2 regions of the Sulfitobacter sp. 1A13421 genome follow, and region 2 is predicted to be linked to the other one. Evidence: riboswitches for the same ligand, from Rfam matches in the RefSeq annotation. Region 2 holds a riboswitch; the other holds the start of a gene.

Region 1 (4,407 bases), on a different contig from region 2:
ACGGTGCCGGTGGAGGATCACGAGGACGACGCCACGGGGCGGCCCACCTACGACATGCTCTGCCGGGGCGACAGCCTTGGCGTCTTTCAGGTCGAAAGCCGGGCGCAGATGGCGATGCTGCCGAAACTGCGGCCCCGCGTCTTCTACGATCTGGTGATCGAGGTTGCCATCGTCCGCCCCGGCCCCATTCAGGGCGACATGGTCCACCCCTACCTGCGCCGCCGTCAGGGGTTGGAGAGTGTCGTCTACCCCGCCCCCGGCCCGGCCTATCCGCAGGACGAGCTTTTCAGCATCCTCAGCCGAACCTTGGGCGTGCCGATCTTTCAGGAACAGGCGATGAAAATCTCCATCGACGCGGCGCGGTTCTCTCCGGCTGAGGCCAATGAGCTGCGCAAGGCCATGGCCACCTTCCGCTCGCGCGGGACGATCGAGAAGCTGCAGGACAAGATGGTGGGCCGGATGACCAAACGCGGCTACGATCCGGTTTTCGCGCAGCGCTGCTTCGACCAGATCAAGGGCTTTGGCGAATACGGTTTCCCCGAAAGCCATGCGGCGAGTTTTGCCAAGCTGGTCTATGTTTCCTCTTGGATGAAATGCCACTACCCGGCGGCCTTTGCCTGCGCGCTCTTGAACTCCCAGCCGATGGGGTTTTACGCCCCCGCCCAAATCGTGCGCGACGCGCGCGAGCATCAGGTCGAGGTGCGCGACGTGGACGTGAACCTCTCGGACTGGAACTGCACGCTGGAGCCCTGCGGCGACGGTTTCGCCCTGCGGCTGGGGCTCCGCATGGTGGACGGGTTGCAGGAAAAGGCCGGCGCGCGGATCATGGACCGGCGCGACACGCCTTACGCGGATGTCGAAGATCTCAAGACCCGCGCAGGCCTCGATGCCAAGGCGATCCGCCAGCTTGCCGCCGCCGACACGATGCGCAGCATGGGGATCGACCGGCGCCAAGCGCTCTGGCAGGCCCAAGGGCTGCGCGACGCGCCCGCCTTGCCGATCTTCGATCATGCCGAGACCTCGGCCCGCGGCCCGGAGCCGGAGGTGCATCTGCCGGTGATGCCGAAGGCGGAGCAGGTGGTGGCCGACTACCAGACGCTGCGCCTGTCGCTGAAGGCGCATCCGATGTCCTTCTACCGCGGGAGCCTCGCCGCGCAGGGGTTCTCCTCGGCCCGGGACCTTTCGCGCATGGGCCACGGGCGGCGGGTAAAGCTGGCGGGGCTGGTGCTGGTGCGCCAGAAACCCGGCAGCGCCAAGGGGGTCTGTTTCATCACGCTGGAGGATGAGTTTGGCGTCGCCAACCTCGTGATCTGGCCGAATATGTTCAAGCTCTACCGCCCCACGATCATGTCGTCGCGGCTTCTGGTCGTGGAGGGGCGTGTGCAGACCGACGGGCGGGTGATCCATGTGGTGGCCGAGCGGCTTGAGAACCGCTCTGACCGGCTGGCAGCACTATCGGAGGCACCGATGCCTGGCATCACGACGCGGGGCGATCACCCGACCCATCCGCTGCCCGGTCAGGTGGCCATGCACGGCCACCCGCGCGATGCCAAAGTGATCCCCAGATCGCGGGATTTTCATTAACGAATCCTCATGTGATGCATAAGGTGCGCACCGCAACCAACTGATACAAAACGAAACGCAATAAATAACCGATCCCCTGTTGACCCTGTAAACGCCCCTCGCTAGCCTGCCGGAAATCCGTTGGGGTGCCGCAAGGCTGAGAGGTGAAAACCGACCCATCGAACCTGATCCGGGTCGTACCGGCGTAGGGAACGGAAGCAAGCATCAGCCCATCCGGGCGGTCGTTTACCCCGTATCTCCATGCCCTCGGCCCATCTAACGAATGGGGGGCCGAATGGCGTTTCAAGCACTGACGATTGCGGGCTCCGACAGCGGCGGTGGGGCGGGGATTCAGGCCGATCTCAAGACCTTTAGCGCGCTTGGCGTCTATGGGGCCAGCGTGCTCACCGCCGTAACCGCCCAGAACACCCGCGCCGTCACCGCGGTCGCCATGATCGCGCCTGCGATGATCCGCGCGCAGATGGCGGCGGTCTTTGACGATCTGGCCATCGGCGCGGTCAAGATTGGCATGTTGGGCGACCCGGCGACGATCTCCGCCGTGGCCGAGGGGTTGGCAGACTGCCCCGCGCCCGTTGTGCTCGACCCGGTGATGGTGGCGAAATCCGGCGATGCGCTCCTCTCTGCCGAAGCGGTCAAAACCCTGCGCGACCGGATGCTGCCCCGCGCCCATGTGCTGACGCCGAACCTGCCCGAGGCCGCACGGCTGCTGGACACAGAAGAAGCCACCGACGAGGCCACGATGCTCGCGCAGGGCCGCGCGCTGCTGTCGCTCGGTCCGCGCGCGGTGCTGATGAAGGGCGGCCATGGCAAGGGCGAGACCTGTGTCGATCTGCTGATTTCCGAGGTCGACACCCTGCGCCTTTCCGCGCCCCGCCAGCAGACGGCGAACACCCATGGCACCGGCTGCACGCTCTCTGCCGCCATTGCCGCCGGTCTGGCGCGGGGCTTGCCTCTGCCGCAGGCGATGGAGGCCGCCCATAGCTATCTGCAACGCGCCATTGCCGCGGCGGACGCCCTCAACATCGGCCATGGCCACGGGCCGGTCCATCATTTTCACGGCGTTTGGCCCCATGAGTGATGTCACCATCATCGGCGCGGGCGTGGCAGGGCTCTGGGCCGCGCGGGCCTGTCTGGCGCAGGGGCTGCGGCCAAGGCTCGTTGACCGCAAAGGCCCGCCCGGCCCGCACGGCTGTTCGTGGTGGGCGGGCGGCATGCTCGCCCCCTTTTGCGAAGGGGCGCTAAGCGAGCCTGCGGTGGTAACCCATGGGCGGCGTGCCGCGGCGCTATGGGGGGAGATCACGGAAGTCACCCATCGGGGCACGCTGGTCCTCGCCCCCGAGCGGGACCGCGCGGAATTGCAGCGTTTCGCCGCCCGCACCGAAAGCCACAGCGACTGCGACGCCGAAGCCATCGCGGCCTGTGAGCCGGACCTCGCCGGGCGCCATCGCCGCGGGTTGTTCTTTGCCGAGGAAGCGCATCTGAACCCGCGCAAAGCGCTGCAAGACCTGACCCATGCGCTGGCCGCCGAGGGCGTGACGGTTGAGACCACGGCCCTCACCCCTTCGGAGGGCACAGGCCCGGTGATCGACTGCCGCGGCATGGTGGCCAGCGACGCTCTGCCCGGTCTGCGTGCGGTCCGCGGTGAGATGATCCTGCTCCGCGCCCCTGATGTCACCCTCACCCGCCCGATCCGCCTGCTGCACCCGCGCCACCCGCTTTACGTGGTGCCGCGCGGGGACGGGGTCTACATGCTGGGCGCTACCCAGATCGAAAGCGCCAGCCGCAGCGGCATGACCGCCCGCTCGGCGCTGGAACTGCTCTCAGCCGCCTATGCGCTCGACCCGCGCTTTGCCGAGGGCGAGATCATCGAGATGGGCGCCGACCTGCGCCCGGCTTTCGCCGACAACCTGCCCGGCATCGTGCAGCGCGGGGCGGTGCTGCATCTGAACGGATTGTTCCGGCACGGCTTTCTCATGGCGCCCGCCTTGGCCGAACAGGCCGCGGGCTTTCTGGCAACAGCGACAACGGGGGATTTATTCCGTGAAGATTGAAGTGAACGGCGAGACGCGTGAGGTCACCGCCGCGCAGCTTGACGCGGCACTGGCAGAGCTGGGCTGGGGCGAGGCAAAAGTCGCCACGGCGCTCAACGGCAGCTTCGTCCCCGCAGGCGCGCGGGGCGAGACCATGCTGAGCGACGGCGACCGGCTCGAAGTGCTCAGCGCCATGCAGGGGGGCTGAACGATGCGCGATTTCTACGGCACCACCCTGCCCCTGCCGCTGATGCTGGGCACCGCGCGCTACCCCTCGCCCGCAGTGATGGAGGCCGCCTTTCGCCAAAGCGCCGCGCCGGTCGCCACGGTTTCGCTGCGCCGCGAACAAGGCGCGGGACAGGCGTTTTGGGACATGGTGCGCGGCTTGGGCGTGCACCTGCTGCCCAACACCGCCGGCTGCCATTCGGCGCGCGAGGCGATCACCACGGCGCAGATGGCGCGGGAGTATTTCGGCACCAATTGGATCAAGCTCGAGGTCATCGGCCATGCCGACACGCTGCAACCTGACCCCTTCGGGCTGGTCGAGGCTGCCGAGGCGCTCTGCGCCGATGGGTTCGAGGTTTTCCCCTATACCACCGAGGACCAAGTGCTGGCCGCGCGGCTGATCGATGCCGGCTGCCGGGTGCTGATGCCTTGGGGCGCGCCGATTGGCTCGGGGCTGGGGCTGAACAACCTGCATGGGCTGCGCAGTCTGCGGGCGGCCTTTCCCGATGTGGCCATGGTGATTGACGCGGGCCTCGGCCTGCCCAGCCATGCGGCGCAGGCGTTGGAG
Region 2 (4,407 bases):
GACCGATCACCGCATAGCTGCGCCCCTGCGCCAACGTCATGTCGGCCACGAGGCTGAAATCGCCCCGCTCGATGCGCATGTCTTCAAGCGTCAGCATGCCAGCGCCCCCATTTGTCGCAGATGAAAAACAACGCCAGCGCCAAGACCAGCAAAAGCAGCGCTGCGCCCGCCGCGGCCTCCATCCGGTAGGCGCCCATCAGACGATACATCTGCAAAGGCAGCGTCGCACGTTCCTGATCGGCGAAAAGCGCGATCACGCCGAGATCCCCCACCGAGAGCGCCCCCGTCAGCCCTGCGGCAAAGCCCAGTTGCGGGCGCAGACGCGGCAGGACCAGCAGCCGCCACAGCGCCCAACCCGTCATGCCGAGGGTTTGGGTCAGAGGGCCATAATCCTGCAAGGTCTCGCGCAGGCGCGGCACCAGAATGCGCAGCACGAAAGGCAGCGCCATCAGCGCGTTGACCAGGGCGGTAACCGGCAGGCTCAGCCGTGCGGGGTCGAGCACAGGGTTGATCAAGATGAACCACCCCGTGCCAATCATCAGCGGAGAGGCCGCAAGCCCCATCAGGCCAATCGCCTCCACCCCGCCGCGCCGCCGGGTGGCGATCCAGCCTGCCATCGGCAGCGCCAGCAGGGCCAGCACCGCCACGCTCAACCCCGCCACCAGAATGCTATTCCCGGTGGCCTGCCAGATCGAGGCAGGCAGTTCCGCGACCCCCGCCAGCCCGCGCAGAACCACGGCCCCCAGCGGCAGCAGCAAGAACAGCGCGGCGAGCGCGATCACCAGCCCGTCCAACGCCCGTTGCCCTCCGCCCCGCGCATCCCAGCGGCGCAGGGGGCGGTCAAACCCGCCGCCCAAGCTGATCGGCGGGATCAGCCAAAGCGCCGCCACCGCCGCAGCGCCAGCCAGAACAAGCTGCACCACGGACAACAGCGCGGCACGCCCCAGATCAAAGTCAAACCGAAAGGCCTGATAAATCGCCAATTCAATCGTCGTCGCCCGCGGCCCACCGCCCAGCGTCAGGGCCACGGCGAAACTGGTCAGGCAAATCACGAAAATCAGCGCCGCCACGCCGGGCAGCACCTGCCGCAGCATCGGCCATTCCAGTGCCAGAAACAGCGCCCGCGGCGTCATCTGAAGCTGCCCCGCGAGCCGAAACCGCTCAGAAGGGATGCTCTGCCAGCCTTGCAGCAAAAGCCGCGTCGCCAGCGGCAGGTTAAAGAAGACATGCGCCAGTACCACACCATGCAGCCCGTAGATCGACACTGGCGGCAGGCCCAGAGCCGCGCCAAACTGGTTCAGCACGCCCGAGCGGCCAAAGACCGTCAGCAGCCCCAGCACCGCCACGATCACCGGCAGAATGAAGGGCGCGCCCAGCAGCGTGATCAGCGCGCCGCGCCCCCAAAACCGCCGCCGCGCCAGCGCCCGCGCCACCGGCACGGCCAGCAGCACAGACAGCACTGCCGACCAGACCGCCTGTGTCGCGGTAAACCGCACCGCCGCCCAATCTGCCGGGCCGAGCCCTGCGCCCACATCGGCCGCCGCGAAGACAGCGACCAAAGCGGCAAGGATCAGCCCTGCGACCAGCGCGGCGGCGAAAAGCCCCGTCTTGCCGCTTAACGCGACAGCGCGGTCAGCCATTCGTCCAAAGCCTCCTCACGGAGCGCGGGGACCTCGTCGTTCGGCACTAACAGCGCCTTGTCGGGCTGGATCATGCCCTCGAACCCTTCGGGCAGCCCGCCTTCGGGCGTCACGGCGGGATACATCCAGTTGGTCGTCGGCAACACCGATTGCGCGGCATCAGAGACGAGGTATTGCAAGAACCGATCCGCCAGTTCCGGCTGATCCGACCCGGCAAGCTTCCCCGCCACTTCGATCTGCATGTAATGGCCCTCGTCGAACAGCGCCGCGGTCTTGCTGTCGTCCTCCTCCGCGATCAGGTGATAGGCCGGAGAGGTGGTGTAGCTCAGCACCATATCGGCTTCGCCTTCGAGGAAGAGTCCGTAGGCTTCGGACCACCCTTTGGTCACGGTCACGACGTTATCCGCCAGTCCTGCCCAAACCTCAGGTGCGTCGTCGCCGTATGCCGCTTTGACCCACATCAGCAGGCCCAAACCGGGCGTTGAGGAGCGCGGGTCTTGGATCACGATTTTCAGATCGCTCTCGGCCAGCGCTTTGAAATTACCGGGCGCGTCCAGATCGGTGCCGTGGACAAAGGCGAAGTAGCCCCAGTCATAGGGCACGAAGACTTCGTCTTCCCAAGTGATCGGCAGGTCATAGTCGGCCTGCAACCCGCTCGGCGCGAACAGATCGGTCTCTTTCGCGGCGGCGACAAGGCTGGTGTCCAGCCCCAGCACGATATCCGCGTCCGACCGTGCGCCTTCCAGCTTGAGCCGCGCCAGCAAGGCCGCACCGTCGCCCATGCCGACGAACTTCAGATCGCAGCCGCAGTCGGCCTTGAACCCCTCTTCGATGGCCGGGCCCGGCCCCCATTCGGTGACGAAACTGTCGTAGGTATAGACCGTCAGTTCAGGCGTCTCGGCCCATGCGGCCGATGCGCCCATGACGCCCGCAGCAAGTGTAAGATACTTCATCGCATCCTCCTTTTGCGGCGAAAGGTAAAAGGTGGATGTCTGTCCTGACCTTCCCTCCGCCGGTGTTAACCGGTTCAGGTTCAACGGGTCCGCACAACATGCACATCTCAGCCCAAAGGCCCCCCGAGGTAGCGTCAGGGGTAGATCGGACCTGCACAATTGGCAAGGCAAATCCCCTTGAGGCAGGGCGCTGCCCCGGCTAAGGGTTTGACAACAGGAGGTCCGCCCATGTCGATCAACAGCTTTGGCCATCTTTACCGGGTCACCACATGGGGCGAGAGCCACGGGCTCGCCCTTGGGGCGACCATCGACGGCTGCCCTCCCGGCGTGCCGATTGACGAGGGCATGATTCAACATTGGCTCGACAAGCGCAAACCGGGCCAGAACAAATACACCACTCAGCGGCGCGAAGCGGATGAGGTGCGGATCCTGTCGGGCACCTTTGAAGGGGTCACCACCGGCACGCCGATCCAGTTGATGATCGAGAACACCGATCAGCGTTCCAAAGACTACGGCGACATCAAGGACAAGTTCCGCCCCGGCCATGCCGACATCACCTATTTCCAGAAATACGGCATCCGCGACTATCGCGGCGGTGGCCGTTCCTCGGCCCGGGAGACCGCCGCGCGGGTGGCGGCGGGCGGTCTGGCGCGTGAGGCGATCAAGGCGCTGGCCCCGGAGCTTCAGATCACCGGCTACATGGTGCAGATGGGGCCGCATAAGATCGACCGCGATGCCTTTGACTGGGATCAGATCGACCAAAACCCCTTTTGGGTGCCGGATGCCAAGGCAGCGGCGGACTGGGCCGACTACCTCGACGGGCTGCGCAAGTCCGGCAGCAGCGTCGGCGCGATCATTGAAGTGACGGCGCGCGGCGTGCCTGCGGGTCTCGGCGCGCCGGTCTATGGCAAGCTCGACACCGATCTGGCCGCCGCGATGATGAGCATCAATGCCGTCAAAGGCGTGGAGATCGGCGAGGGCATGTCGGCGGCGATGCTGACCGGCGAATTGAACGCCGATGAGATCACCATGGGGCCGGATGGGCCGGAATATTCCTCGAACCACGCGGGCGGCATCTTGGGCGGGATCAGCACCGGGCAGGATGTGGTGCTGCGTTTCGCGGTGAAGCCGACCTCCAGCATCCTGACCACGCGGCGCACGATCACGAAACAGGGCGAAGAGACCGAGATCATCACCAAGGGCCGCCACGATCCCTGCGTCGGCATCCGCGCAGTGCCAGTGGGCGAGGCGATGATGGCCTGCGTGCTGCTGGATCACCTGCTGCTGCATCGCGGACAGATTGGCCAGAACCGCGGCATAATTGGCCCCGAGGCGTGAGGATCAAAGCATGAAAGTCGATGATTTCTCCGCCCGCCCCGCCCTTGGTGTCGGACTGAAAATCACGGCGATCCTGCTTTTCACCTGCATGTCCGCGATCATCAAATCGCTGGCCGACGAGGTCCCCGCCGGGGAGTCGGTCTTCTTCCGCTCCTTCTTTGCCATTCCAGTGATCCTGATCTGGCTGGCGCAGCGCGGCAAACTGAAAAGCGGGCTAAAGACGCAAAACCCGATGGGCCATGTCTGGCGCGGGCTCTTCGGCACCACGGCGATGGGGCTGACCTTTACCGGCCTCGGCCTGCTGCCCCTGCCCGAGGTCACGGCCATCGGCTTTGCCACACCGATTTTCACCGTCATCCTCGCTGCCGTGTTGCTGGGCGAGAAAATCCGGCTGATCCGCGTGAGTGCCGTGGCGATTGGGCTGGTGGGCGTAATGATCATCCTCTGGCCGCGCTTCACCAGCATCGGCACGATGG

The links. A riboswitch is a leader RNA that binds a small molecule or an ion and turns the genes downstream of it on or off. The one in region 2 is predicted to bind thiamine pyrophosphate.
Region 1: linked by a shared signal. The riboswitch ahead of thiD (bifunctional hydroxymethylpyrimidine kinase/phosphomethylpyrimidine kinase) and the one ahead of thiB (thiamine ABC transporter substrate binding subunit) in region 2 are both predicted to bind thiamine pyrophosphate.

The regions. Positions count from the first base shown of each region.
Region 1 covers NZ_JBIFFQ010000014.1:24,249-28,655, reverse strand. Annotated here, with positions in the region: gene ACGYLI_RS17310 (error-prone DNA polymerase) at 1-1,584, shown strand, start outside; TPP riboswitch at 1,696-1,792, shown strand; gene thiD (bifunctional hydroxymethylpyrimidine kinase/phosphomethylpyrimidine kinase) at 1,859-2,662, shown strand; gene ACGYLI_RS17300 (FAD-dependent oxidoreductase) at 2,655-3,635, shown strand; gene thiS (sulfur carrier protein ThiS) at 3,625-3,822, shown strand; gene ACGYLI_RS17290 (thiazole synthase) at 3,826-4,407, shown strand, end outside.
Region 2 covers NZ_JBIFFQ010000011.1:67,784-72,190, forward strand. Annotated here, with positions in the region: gene ACGYLI_RS16025 (ATP-binding cassette domain-containing protein) at 1-97, opposite strand, end outside; gene ACGYLI_RS16030 (thiamine/thiamine pyrophosphate ABC transporter permease ThiP) at 84-1,640, opposite strand; gene thiB (thiamine ABC transporter substrate binding subunit) at 1,616-2,593, opposite strand; TPP riboswitch at 2,628-2,729, opposite strand; gene aroC (chorismate synthase) at 2,822-3,931, shown strand; gene ACGYLI_RS16045 (DMT family transporter) at 3,942-4,407, shown strand, end outside.